Regions from separate parts of the Streptomyces sp. NBC_00986 genome, predicted to be linked through region 2. Evidence: riboswitches for the same ligand, from Rfam matches in the RefSeq annotation. Region 2 holds a riboswitch; each other region holds the start of a gene.
The links. A riboswitch is a leader RNA that binds a small molecule or an ion and turns the genes downstream of it on or off. The one in region 2 is predicted to bind cyclic di-AMP.

Region 1 (3,201 bases), 4.1 Mb from region 2:
ACTGGACCCCCAACCCGGACCGCTTCCCGGCAGGGCTCAAGCCCCTCGCCGACCGCGTCCACGCGCTGGGCATGCAGTTCGGCATCTGGGTCGAGCCCGAGATGGTCAACGCGGACAGCGACCTGTACCGCGCCCACCCCGACTGGGTGCAGTACCAAGAGGGGCGAAAGCGGACGGAGTTCCGCAATCAGCTCGTACTGAACCTCGCCCGCGAGGACGTCCAGGAATACCTCTGGGAGCAACTCGACGGGCTGCTCTCCAGTGCCCCGATCGACTACGTGAAGTGGGACTTCAACCGCTGCTTCACGGACGCCGGGTGGCCCGGTGACGCCTATCCGCAGCGCCTCTGGGTCGACCACGTGCGCGCGCTGTACGCCCTGTTCGACCGGTTGCGGGCGGCCCACCCGGAGGTGGCCTTCGAGTCCTGCTCGGGCGGCGGTGGCCGGATCGACCTCGGCATCATGAGCCGCACGGACCAGGTGTGGACCTCGGACAACACCGACCCGCTCGACAGGCTCGCCATCCAGCACGGCTTCAGCCAGATCCACCCCGCGCGCGTGATGGCCGCCTGGGTCACCGACAGCCCGAACACCCAGCTCAACGGACGCGTCAGCAGCCTGCGTTTCCGGTTCGTGAGCGCCATGGCCGGAGTGCTCGGCGTGGGCGGGGATCTCTCGGAGTGGACCGAGGAGGAACTCGCCGAGGCCCGCCGGTGGGTGGACCTCTACAAGGAGATCCGCCCGCTCGTGCAGCACGGCGACCTCCACCGCCTGCGCCCGCCGAGCGGCGGACTCAGTGCCGTGCAGTACGTCCGCGGCGACGAGACCGTCGTCCTCGCCCTGCTCCAGGCGCAGCACTACGGCGAGCCGCTGCCGGCGCTCCGGCTGCGCGGGCTCGACCCGGCAGCGTCGTACGAATGCCTCGAAACGGGCGAAGTCCACCGGGGTGCCGTCCTGTTGCACCACGGACTGCGCACCGGCCTGCGTGGTGACCTCGATGCGACGGTTATCCGGCTGCGTCGCATCTGATCCATCTGTCCCAATTGCAGCCTTCGTGCCAACTCGCTCTGGAATAAAGGAACCTGAGAGTTGTGTACGTGAGCAGCGTCATATTCGTGACCGTGCGTCGTTCGTCATGTTCACGTAATTGACGTGCTTTTGCAGGGGAATTGAGGGGTCGAGTCCGGTGGGAATTCACGGAGGGTGACTGTGAATTCCCACAGGGAAACGCAAGGAACGCAAATCCGTGGAACCTCCTGCTTGTCCCTTTGCGTCTTCCTCGCTTACGTTCGCCACCAATCCGGACGGACGCCCAATCCTGCCGCCGACCGGACTCCGCACACACCCACCCGTATGCGGCAGGAGCGGGGGACCCACAGGTAAGACGCCTGTTCCGGTCTCCGGAACGGGCTTGGGGTTTAGCCGCGACCAGCGCGCGGCCGGGCATCTCCAGCCCGCACCCGACAGCTCACCTCGCAGGCGCCGGAGAGGAATTCGTCATGCCCGCGAAGGGTAAGCACCGCCGCCCGAAGTCCCAGCGACTCACCCGCTCGATGGCCGTAGCCGGAACCGGCGGCGCAGCGCTCGCCCTTCCGCTCATGGGAGCCACCGGCGCCCATGCCGCGACCACGACTTCCGCTCCGGAAAAGGCAGTTCAGTCCGTTCCGGTGGCCGGGAAGACGGTTTCTGAGAAGTCGGCCGCGAAGACCGTCTCGAAGGCCTCGGGCGTCAAGACGTATGCGGTGCGGTCGGGCGACTGGCTCGCGAAGATCGCCGAGGAGCAGGACGTCACCGGCGGCTGGAAGAAGCTCTACCAGGACAACCGCGAGGCCATCGGCAGTGACCCGTCGCTGATCCACCCGGGCCTGAAGCTCTCCCTCGGCGAGAAGGCCTCGACGGGCGGGACGAGCGGGACGGGCGCGAGCAAGTCGTCCAACTCGTCCACGTCGTCCGGCTCTTCGTCTTCTTCCTCGTCCTCGTCGTCTTCGTCCTCGAAGAGCACGTCGGCCTCGCAGAGCGACGACAGCACCAGCAGCTCCTCCGGTTACACCCTCCCCGTGACCGGCGGCACCATCGGCACCGGCTACCGCGTCGCGGGCAGCATGTGGTCCAGCGGCTACCACACCGGCGTCGACTTCGTCGTCCCGACCGGCACCACTGTCAAGGCGGTCGCCGCGGGCACGGTCGTCTCGGCGGCCTACGACGGCGCCTACGGCAACGAGGTCGTCATCCGGCACGCGGACGGCGAGTACTCGCAGTACGCCCACATGTCGCAGCTGTCCGTCTCGGCCGGCCAGACCGTGACCGAGGGCCAGCAGATAGGCCTCTCCGGCGCGACCGGCAACGTGACCGGCCCGCACCTGCACTTCGAGATCCGGACCACGCCGTACTACGGCTCGGACGTCGACCCGGTCGCCTACCTCCGCTCGCACGGCGTCACCGTCGGCTGACGCCGGGCCCCGACGCCTGCCCCACGCAACCGAAGGCCGGACCCGAGAATCTCGGGTCCGGCCTTCGGGCATAGCAGTTGAGGGGTCAACACCCCTGATCAGAGGCTTATTCCGACTTTGGACAACCCTTTACAAGTGGCTTATCTCACCGCCCGTCAACCCCTAAATACGATCGCGTAGGTCACATGCGAGGGTGAATTATGGTTGCCGTGGCTAACGATTCGAAGAGTGACAACAGATCAGTGATCGGGTCGTACGTGGCGGTGGGGGACAGCTTCACCGAGGGCGTCGGCGACCCAGGGCCCGACGGGGCGATGGTCGGCTGGGCCGACCGGTTCGCGGTACTGCTCGCGGATCGGCGGCCCGAGGGCGACTTCGAGTACACCAACCTGGCCGTGCGCGGGAAGCTGCTCGACCAGATCGTGGCCGACCAGCTCACCCGGGCCAAGGAGATCGGGCCCGACCTGGTCTCCCTGGCCGCGGGCGGCAACGACATCATCCGTCCGGGCACCGACCCCGACGAGGTCGCCGAGCGCTTCGAACGCGCGGTCGCCGACCTCACCGCCGCCGTCGGCACCGTCATGGTGACGACCGGCTTCGACACCCGCGGCGTGCCCGTGCTCAAGCATCTGCGCGGCAAGATCGCCACCTACAACGGACATGTGCGGGCCATCGCCGACCGCTACGGCTGCCCGGTGCTCGACCTGTGGTCCCTGAAGACGGTCCAGGACCGGCGGGCCTGGGACGGCGAC
Region 2 (3,201 bases):
GTACGGGTCGTACGGGACTCCCCTGTACAACCCGTACCGGTCATAGCTCCAAGGACATCTACGCCGACGCCTGCGTGAGGCGGGCGATCTCCGCGTCCGTCAGCTCCAGTTCGGCCACGCCCAGCAGCGCGGGGAGTTGCTCCAGCGACCGGGCCGACGCGATCGGGGCCGCGACCGTGGGCTGGGCGGCGAGCCAGGCGAGGGCCACCGTGGCGACCGGGGCGTCGTGGGCCTGGGCGACCTCGTCCAGGGCCGTCAGCACCTTCTGGCCGCGCTCGGTGGTCAGGTGCTTCTCGGCGCCCTTGGCCCGCGGGCTGTCGACCGTCGTACCGGGGCGGTACTTGCCGGTGAGGAAGCCGGCGGCCAGCGCGAAGTACGGGACCGCGGCCAGGCCCTCCTGCGCGGCGAGCGCGCTCAGCTCACCCTCGTAGGTGTCGCGCGAGACCAGGTTGTAGTGGGGCTGGAGGGCGACATAGCGCGCCAGGCCCTCGCGCTCGGAGAAGTCGAGGGAGGCCCGGAGCCGCTCCGGGGTGATGTTGGACGCGGCGATGTGCCGCACCTTGCCCGCCCTCACCAGCTCGTCCAGCGCGCCGATGATCTCCTCGACCGGCACCTCGACCTTGTCGAAGTGGGTGTAGTAGAGGTCGATGTGGTCGGTGTCCAGGCGGCGCAGGGAGGCGTCGGCGGCGGCCCTGATGTTGGCGGCGCTCAGGCCGGGGAAGTCGGGGTGCTGGCTGACCTTGGTGGCGATGACGACGTCGGAGCGGTTGCCGCGGGCCTTGACCCACTTGCCGATGATGGTCTCGGACTCGCCGCCGTGGTTGCCCGGCGCGAACGCCGAGTACGAGTCGGCGGTGTCGACGAAGTTGCCGCCCGCGGCCGCGTACGCGTCGAGGACGGCGAAGGAGGCCGCCTCGTCTGCGGTCCAGCCGAAGACGTTGCCGCCCAGGGAGAGCGGGAAGACCTCGAGATCGGACCGGCCCAGCTTGCGAAGAGAAGTCATGCTTCTCGTCAACAGCCGGACCGGAACGGGATATTCCAGACGATCAGGGAGAGATCAGGGGTTGAGGCCCTTGCTGCGCAGCCAGGGCGCCGGGTCGCTCGCGGTGGCGGCGCCGTTGATGTGCACCTCCAGGTGGAGGTGCGGCCCGGTCACGTTGCCGGTCGCGCCCACCCGGCCGATGACCTCGCCGGTGGAGACCTTCTGCCCGACGCTCACGTTGATCGAGGACTGATGGCAGAACCACAGCTCGGTGCCGTCGTCGAGGGTGAGGATCGTGCGGTACCCGTACGACCCGGCCCAGCCCGCCTCGGTGACCGTGCCGCTGTGGATCGCCTTGATCAGCGTGCCGGTGGGCGCGGCGAAGTCGAGGCCCGTGTGATACCCGGAGGACCACATCGAGCCGGCCTGGCCGAAGGTGCCGGTGATCGTGTACGAGCCGACCGGCAGCGTGTACTGCTTGGCCAGCGCGGCGAGCTTCGCGGCCTCGGCCTTCTTCTGGGCGGCGGCCTCCGCGGCCTTCTTCGCGTCGGCGGCCTTCTTCGCGGCGTCCTTCTCGGCCTTCGCGGCGGCGTCGTCGACCTGCTTGGCGACGGCGGCCTCCACGGCGGCCTTCGACTTGCCGTCGACCTGTACCTGCTGCGACTCGGCCTGCGCCATGATCCGGTTGCGCAGCAGCTCACCGGCGTCCGAGGCGCCCTTGGCGGTCTCGGTGGTGGAGACGCCGACACTACTGAGGGCGGTCGCCGAACCCTTGGGGGTACTACTGGACGAGTCGTCCAGCAGATGGCCCACGGAGGGCAGGTCGGGTATGGAGATCGATACCGGCGGCTTGCCGGTGTTGGCGCTGGCCATGCCGCCCGCACTGACGGCGGCTATGACACCGACGCCCAGGACGGTGGAGCTGCGGGCGAATCCCCCGCCACCACGCTGCTTGGCGACACGGTGCTTGCCGCGGTTGGGAGCAACGGACTCCGCACTGGGATTCCACTCCTCCCAGGGGCCCTCGTCGGGGCGGTAACCGCCGTAGACGACAGGGGCTTCAGGGGCAGCCTGGTTGGACGCCACGTGGGCGTGCTCCTTTCCTTCCTTCTCGCCTACCGGGTTAGCTGACGGGTTCGGAGCAGGAAGGTCTCCTACGCGCGTAAACCGGCCGTGTTTCCACGGCAGTCGACGAGCGATTCACCCCAAGTGGTGGTTCCCCGGTTCCCTTTCAGGATTCGGCGCGTGCGCACGGAGCCATCTCTAGTGACGGCTGGGACGACCGCGCTGCGTTATCGAACGTTAATAGACACGGGCGCCCGTTTCCAAGCTGTTCGGCTTGATCATTAACCTTTCCTTGCTGGACGAAGGGCCCACCACCGGCGAAAAACGGGCGAGTTGGCCAAGTCTCAGAATTCCCACAGGTATTGACGGCATGTCAGTTGTTATGCGGAGGGCGCTCACGCAGTCACCCCCCGTAATAACGGTCATGGATGGCGTACGGCGATCATCGCCATGTCGTCCGTCATCCAGCCCCCGGAGTACCGGCGCACCTCCTTGGCGAGGATGCCGAGCAGCGCCTCGGGGGTGCGGAAGGTCCGGCCGGCCAGCCGCGCCCCGGGGTCGTAGAAGACACCGCGGGCGTCACGCGCCTCGGACAGCCCGTCGGTGTGGACGAGGAGAGTGGCCCCGCCCGGGAACGCGAACTCCTCGGCGCGGTCGGGCCAGACCCCCAACTCGCCCATTCCCAGAGGCAGTGCGGGCTCCTGGACCTGCAACGTGCGTACAGTGCCGTCCTCGAGCAGGAGCAGCGGCGGCGGGTGTCCCCGGTCGACGATCCGTACGACGCCGTCGCCGTGCGGGAGTTCGGCGAGGACGGCCGTGGTGAACCCCTCGAACGCGTCGAGCCCGTCACGCCGGGTGCCCTCGCGCGCCAGCGCCCGCTCCAGCCGCTGCGCGACCGCCTCCAGGGTGGCCTCCTGCTCGGCGGCCTCCCGAAACGCCCCGATGACCACGGCGACGGCGGCGACCGCGCCCATGCCCTTGCCGCGCACGTCACCGACGACCAGCCGTACGCCGTGCGGGGTGTCCTGCACCGCGTACAGGTCGCCCCCGATGAACGCGCCCTCCTGCGCCGCCTCATACCGTGCCGCGATCTCGAACCCGCCGATCCGCTCGGCCGGTTCGGGCAGTACGGCCCGCTGGGCGGCCTCGGCGAT
Region 3 (3,201 bases), 2.8 Mb from region 2:
GCCACGGCGTCCACGATGGCCCCGTGTTCGGCCCAGGACTCGACGGGGTTGGCCGGTGCGTCCACCGCGTACATCCAGGCGATCTTGTGCCGCAGCTGAGTCAGCATCGAGGTCAGCGCGGGGCTCCCGGAGGCCTGCGCCAGCGTCTCGTGGAACCAGCTGCCCAGGGAGCGCAGATCCTCGCTGTTGCCGCGCCTGGCGCGCTCCTGGCCCAGTCTGACGAGGCCGCGCAGCACCTTGAGGTGGGCCTCGGTGCGGCGCTGGGCGGCCCGCGAGGCGCCGAGCGGCTCCAGCAGCATCCGCATCTCCAGCAGGTCGGCGGCCTCCTGCTCGGTCGGTTCCGCGACGCACGCGCCCGCGTGCCGCCGGGTCACCACGAACCCCTCGGCCTCCAGCGTGCGCAGAGCCTCCCGGACGGGGACGCGCGAGACCCCGTACCGGCGCGCGAGGAGTTCCTCCGTGAGCCGGCTGCCGCGCTCGTAGACACCGGCGACGATGTCGTCCCGGATCGCCGTGCATACCGAGTGCGCCGGAATACGCATGTCCGACCTCCGCCTTAATCCCCGTGAAACGTCGACGATTGACGTGTGTTCCGTGACTCTATTGCAATGAGCGGGAATTTCCGATGGCGGGCCGGAATCCATGGATATTTTTTGGACAGGAGGGCTCCGGAAACGCCGAAAGCCCCGGCCGGGCGGGCCAGGGCTTCGGGAAGTGCGGCGCTACGTCGTCAGACGTTCACACCGTGCTTGCGGAGGTACGCGACAGGGTCGACGTCCGAGCCGTACTCGGCGGTCGTGCGGGCCTCGAAGTGGAGGTGCGGTCCGGTGACGTTGCCGGTCGCCCCGGAGAGGCCGATCTGCTCGCCAGGAGTGACCGTCTGGCCGACGGAGACACCGATGGACGACAGGTGCCCGTACATGGTGTACATGCCGTCGGCCATCTTGATCACCACTTGATTGCCGTACGAGCCGCCCCAGCCGGCCTCGACGACGGTGCCGGAGCCGACCGCGTGCACGGAGGTGCCGGTCGAGGCGTGGAAGTCGATGCCGGTGTGGGCACCGGAGGACCAGAGGGAACCGCCGGTCTTGTAGCCGGTGGAGACGTACGAGCCGGTGACCGGCGCGACGAAGGTGTTGAGCCTCTTGCGCTCGGCGGCGCGGGCGGCGCGCACCTCGGCCTCGCGCTCCGCCTTGGCCAGTGCGGCGGCCTTGGCGCGGGCGACCTCCTTGGCCAGCGTTTCGTCCGCGGCCTGCTGCTGGGCGGCGGCCTGGGCGTCGATCTTCTCGGCGACGGCGTCGCCCATGGCGATGACGGGGGTGAGGCCGGTCTGTTCAGGGGCGGGCTCCGCGGCGAACGCCGGGGCGGCGGCCAGGGTGCCTACGACGCCGGTGGTGGTGAGGGCCGCGACACTCGCGACACGAACGGTGGTGCGGTGGGTCCGGCTCGGGCGACGGTGCTTCCCGGTGGCGCGGGTGAACGCCATGGAGTGGCTGGTCCTTTCCTTCCTTCTCGCCTACCGGGTTAGCTGACGGGTTCGGAGCAGGAAGGTCTCCTACGGACCCCCTCGACGGGCGTCCGATTCACCCCAGGGACGTGGGTCCCCGGCTCCCCTGGCTCGCGCCGTACGGGGACTCGGCGATGACTGTCCGGTGCCGCGAGTGCGGCGCGGTGCCTGACGGACAGCCGGACCGACGCTAAGGGGGACGACTTTCAATCCCCAAACGGATCACGGGTTTTGTTGCACATGCCACAGGGCAGACGGGCAACCTCTCCCCCAATTCGGACATTAGGGGGCCCTGGTGACGCTTCAGTCACCAGGGCCCCCACGCGCGCGTGCCGCTCGTCGGCTCGCTACGGGTCGTCTACTCGGCCGCGACGACGGTCACTTCGCCGATGCCGAGCGCCTCGACGGGCTCCTTGATCTGCTCCGCGTCGCCGACCAGGATCGTCACCAGACGGTCCACCGGGAAGGCGTTCACGACCGCCGCGGTGGCCTCCACGGTGCCGGTCGCGGCGAGCTGCTGGTACAGCGTCGCCTGGTAGTCGTCGGGCAGGTGCTGCTCGACCTGGTCGGCCAGCGTGCTCGCGACGGCCGCGGCGGTCTCGTACTTGAGCGGCGCCACCCCGACGAGGTTCTGTACGGCGATGTCCCGCTCGGCGTCGGTGAGTCCGCCCTCGGCGAGCTTGCGGAGCACCGTCCACAGGTCGTCCAGCGCGGGACCGGTGTTCGGGGTGTCCACGGAGCCGCTGATGGCGAGCATCGAGGCGCCCGTGCCGTCGGGTGCCGAACGCAGCACCTGGCCGAACGCCCGCACACCGTAGGTGTAGCCCTTCTCCTCGCGCAGGACACGGTCCAGGCGGGAGGTGAGGGTGCCGCCGAGGCAGTACGTGCCGAGCACCTGCGCGGGCCACACGCGGTCGTGCCGGTCGGATCCGACGCGGCCGATGAGCAGCTGCGTCTGGACGGCGCCGGGCCGGTGCACGATCACGACGCGCCCGGTGTCGTCGGCGGTCACCGGCGGCACGGGACGCGGCTGCGCGGTGGAACCCGTCCACGAACCCAGGGTCTCGGCCAGGAGCGCGTCCAGGTCGATGCCGGTGAGGTCGCCGACGACCACGACGGTGGCCGTCGCGGGACGGACGTGCCGGTCGTAGAAGGCGCGTACGGCCCCGGAGTCGATCTTCTGGACGGTCTCCTCGGTGCCCTGGCGCGGGCGCGACATGCGCGAGGTCGCCGGGAACAGCTCCTTGGAGAGCTCCTTGGCTGCGCGGCGGGACGGGTTGGCCGTCTCGTGCGGGATCTCGTCGAGGCGGTTGCGGACCAGCCGCTCGACCTCGCTGTCCGCGAACGCGGGTGCCCTGAGCGCGTCCGACAGCAGACCGAGGCCCTTGGCCAGGCGCGAGGCCGGGACCTCCAGGCTCAGGCGCAGCCCGGGGTGGTCGGCGTGCGCGTCGAGGGTGGCGCCGGAGCGCTCCAGCTCGGCGGCGAACTCCTCGGCGGAGTGCTTGTCGGTGCCCTCGGAGAAGGCCCGCGCGGTGATCGTGGCGACACCGTCCAGGCCGGCCGGTTCGGCGTCCAGGGGCGCGTCCAGGAGCACCTCGACGGCGACGACCTGCTGGCCGGGGCGGTGGCAGCGCAGCACGGTCAGGCCGTTGCCGAGCGTCCCGCGCTCCGGCGCCGGGAAGGCCCACGGCCTG
Region 4 (3,201 bases), 660 kb from region 2:
CGGCGCCCCGCTCGCCCGCCTGGAGGGCCAGACCGCGCTGGCCACCCTCCTCACCCGCCTCCCCGACCTGCAACTCGCCGGAGATCCGGCCGACTTGCGCTGGCGCGGCGGCCTCATCATGCGCGGACTGCGCACCCTCCCCGTGGAGTTCACCCCGGAACGCCGTTGAACAGGCGGTCCGGGGCGCCGTTGAACAGGCAGTCCGGACCCCTAAACCCGAAAGTGACAGTTCTTCAACTCTGTGATCTTCACGTGATCTCCGTGGCATTAACTTGTGACAAGTGATCGACTGTGGATACGTTCACCTACCAGCGCGGCGCCCCGCACCACCCCTTGCCCCACCCGCCGCGCGGTCCCCCCGCTGTCACGCGAAAGGCCTCCGCATGCTCTCCGGGAACGGTCGTCACCGTCGCCCCCGCCAGGCTCCGGCTCTCCTCGTCGCGGCCGGGGTGACCGGCTCCGCCATCGCCATCCCCCTCCTCGGGGCCGCCGCCGCGAACGCCGCCGACGGCACCACCTGGGACAAGGTGGCCAACTGCGAGAGCGGCGGCTCCTGGAGCATGAACGACGGCAACGGCTACTACGGCGGCCTGCAGATGACCCAGGACGAATGGGACAAGTACGGCGGCCCCGACTATGCGCCCAGCGCCGACCTGGCCAGCCGCTCCCAGCAGATAGCCGTCGCCGAGAAGATCCTCGCCGACAAGGGCACCTCCGCCTGGACCACCTGCGCGCTGCTCTCCGGGCTCACCACCACCTCGGGTTCGACGGACGTCGACACCGGCCTCGCGAGTGACTCCCCGTCGGCCACCCCGGCCGACTCCTCCGACTCCGGCTCCGGTTCCGACTCCGACTCCGGCTCCGGTTCCGACTCCGACTCCGGTTCATCCGACTCGTCCGCTTCCTCCGGCTTGTCCGACTCCGGCACCACGGACTCGACTTCGTCCGACGCGTCCGGCGGCGACTCGTCGACCGACAGTCCCTCACCGACCGCGACGGACAACTCCAGCAAGTCCGACAAGTCCACCACTCCCGCGGCCGGCAACGACTCGGCCGCCGCCTCCCCGAAAATCGACGAAACGGACAACTCGGCCCAGGCGGTGGGCAAGTGGAGCCTCGTCGACACGGGCGCGCTCGGCGATTCCGACGACCAGCAGGGCGAGCAGCAGGGCACTCGGCAGAGTGCCGGCAAGCATCGCGGCGCCAGTGCCGAGGAAAGCGTGTCGCCGCAGACCTACACCGTCCGCGCCGGCGACTCCCTCGCGTCCATCGCCGACTCCCTTGGCTACGACGGCGGATGGCGCGCGCTCTACGCCGAGAACAAAAAGGTGATAGGCGCCGATCCGACCCAGATCGCCGCCGGTCAGACCTTGGACGTCGGTACGGAAGTGGACGAAAAGTAGCAAGAGGGCAGCGGGAGTTCACGTCACGCTTCGCTCGGGAATGTCCGGTTTGATCAAAGTGTGGGATGAGTCTCAGAAGGCCTGATCGTCTTTGGAATTCCGTGGATTCCGTGTCTACGGTCAAGGCCGCTCGTCACCACGAGCGTCCGGTTGCCGCAACGCCGAGTCCTGCCAGCGGCCTCCGGGAACAGTCGTCGCGTAAAGCGCCGTAGGCAGGAGCGGGGGACCCAAGGTAAGCGCCGGGCCCGGGAGTTGAGAGACGACCGGAACCGGCTTGGGGTGAAGTCGCGCACCGAGAGGTGTGCGGCCGGGCAACTCACACGGCCCGAACCCGACAGCTCACCTCGCAGGCGTCGGTGAGGGGATTGGGATTTTCCATGCTGTTTTCCAGCAAGGGCAAGCACCGTCGTCCGTCCAAGGCCACCCGCGTCGCCACGCTCGCCGGCGTCACCGGTGTCGCGATAGCCGCCCCGCTCATGGCGACGGGCAGCGCCTCCGCCGCCACCGCGTCCGAGTGGGACACGGTCGCCAGCTGCGAGTCCGGCGGCAACTGGTCCATCAACACCGGTAACGGCTACTACGGCGGTCTGCAGTTCTCCGCCTCGACGTGGGCCGCGTACGGCGGCACCGCCTACGCCTCCACCGCGAACCAGGCCTCCAAGTCCCAGCAGATCGCCGTGGCGGAGAAGGTTCTCGCCGCCCAGGGCAAGGGCGCCTGGCCCAACTGCGGCACCGGCCTGTCGGGCGCCTCCTACTCCGGCGGCAGCTCCTCCAGCTCCAGCGGCAACAGCTCCTCCTCGAGCAGCGGCTCCACCAGCGACCGCTCCACGAGCGACACCACCGCCTCCCGCTCCGCCGAGCGCCCGGCCGCCAAGAAGACCGTCACCACCCCGACCGGCAAGAAGGTCAAGAAGGGTGACGGCGAGTACAAGGTCGTCAAGGGCGACACCCTCAGCTCCATCGCCGAGAAGCACAAGGTGAAGGGCGGCTGGCAGCAGCTGTTCAAGCTGAACAAGGACATCATCGACGACGCCGACTTCATCTTCCCGGGCCAGCAGCTCCACCTGAAGTGACCTACGCGGCTCGTAGCTGAACCACAGCGCCCTCACATCCGTGGTGTCCATGATGGAGACCCCGTGAGGGCCACCCCCGTCCCCCACGGGCTCCCCGCTCCGGTGCGTGTTCCCCCGTACGCACCGGGGCGGGGCTTTTTTGCGTCCCCGCCCGTGTTCCCGCACTTTTGCCGAACTCTTTGTTCCGTTCGGAAACAATTTACTCTCGGTTCTGTCCATCAGGCGGCCGACCGGATGGCCAATCGCCCCGAGCCGGTTAGGCTCGTCTCGCAGAGCCGCTGCGGTGTTGCCGTAGCCGCGTCAGATCCCAAGAAGGAGATGCTCGTGCCGTCCATCGACGTCGTCGTAGCCCGGGAAATCCTGGACTCCCGAGGCAACCCCACGGTCGAGGTCGAGGTCGGCCTCGACGACGGCAGCACGGGTCGTGCCGCCGTTCCGTCCGGCGCCTCCACGGGTGCCTTCGAGGCCATCGAGCTGCGTGACGGTGACCCCAACCGCTACGGCGGCAAGGGCGTCGAGAAGGCCGTCCTCGCCGTCATCGAGCAGATCGGCCCGGAGCTCGTCGGCTACGACGCCACCGAGCAGCGCCTGATCGACCAGGCGATGTTCGACCTGGACGCCACCGACAACAAGGGCTCGCTCGGCGCCAACGCCATCCTCGGCGTCTCCCTCGCCGTCGCGCACGCCGCGTCCGAGGCCAGCGACCTCCCCCTCTTCCGCTACCT

Region 1: another riboswitch for cyclic di-AMP. It lies ahead of OG504_RS09775 (peptidoglycan DD-metalloendopeptidase family protein); the one in region 2 lies ahead of OG504_RS28475 (M23 family metallopeptidase).
Region 3: another riboswitch for cyclic di-AMP. It lies ahead of OG504_RS15360 (M23 family metallopeptidase); the one in region 2 lies ahead of OG504_RS28475 (M23 family metallopeptidase).
Region 4: another riboswitch for cyclic di-AMP. It lies ahead of OG504_RS31530 (transglycosylase family protein); the one in region 2 lies ahead of OG504_RS28475 (M23 family metallopeptidase).

What each region holds. Positions count from the first base shown of each region.
Region 1 covers NZ_CP108733.1:2,233,379-2,236,579, reverse strand. The annotation lists gene OG504_RS09780 (alpha-galactosidase) at 1-1,028, shown strand, start outside; cyclic di-AMP (ydaO/yuaA leader) riboswitch at 1,332-1,494, shown strand; gene OG504_RS09775 (peptidoglycan DD-metalloendopeptidase family protein) at 1,499-2,449, shown strand; gene OG504_RS09770 (SGNH/GDSL hydrolase family protein) at 2,692-3,201, shown strand, end outside.
Region 2 covers NZ_CP108733.1:6,378,173-6,381,373, reverse strand. The annotation lists gene OG504_RS28485 (PrsW family intramembrane metalloprotease) at 1-46, shown strand, start outside; gene OG504_RS28480 (aldo/keto reductase) at 59-1,003, opposite strand; gene OG504_RS28475 (M23 family metallopeptidase) at 1,058-2,068, opposite strand; cyclic di-AMP (ydaO/yuaA leader) riboswitch at 2,080-2,236, opposite strand; gene OG504_RS28470 (PP2C family protein-serine/threonine phosphatase) at 2,470-3,201, opposite strand, start outside.
Region 3 covers NZ_CP108733.1:3,579,795-3,582,995, forward strand. The annotation lists gene OG504_RS15355 (GntR family transcriptional regulator) at 1-542, opposite strand, end outside; gene OG504_RS15360 (M23 family metallopeptidase) at 731-1,486, opposite strand; cyclic di-AMP (ydaO/yuaA leader) riboswitch at 1,499-1,651, opposite strand; gene OG504_RS15365 (M16 family metallopeptidase) at 1,866-3,201, opposite strand, start outside.
Region 4 covers NZ_CP108733.1:7,039,734-7,042,934, forward strand. The annotation lists gene OG504_RS31520 (cytochrome P450) at 1-169, shown strand, start outside; gene OG504_RS31525 (transglycosylase family protein) at 384-1,403, shown strand; cyclic di-AMP (ydaO/yuaA leader) riboswitch at 1,598-1,771, shown strand; gene OG504_RS31530 (transglycosylase family protein) at 1,781-2,476, shown strand; gene eno (phosphopyruvate hydratase) at 2,795-3,201, shown strand, end outside.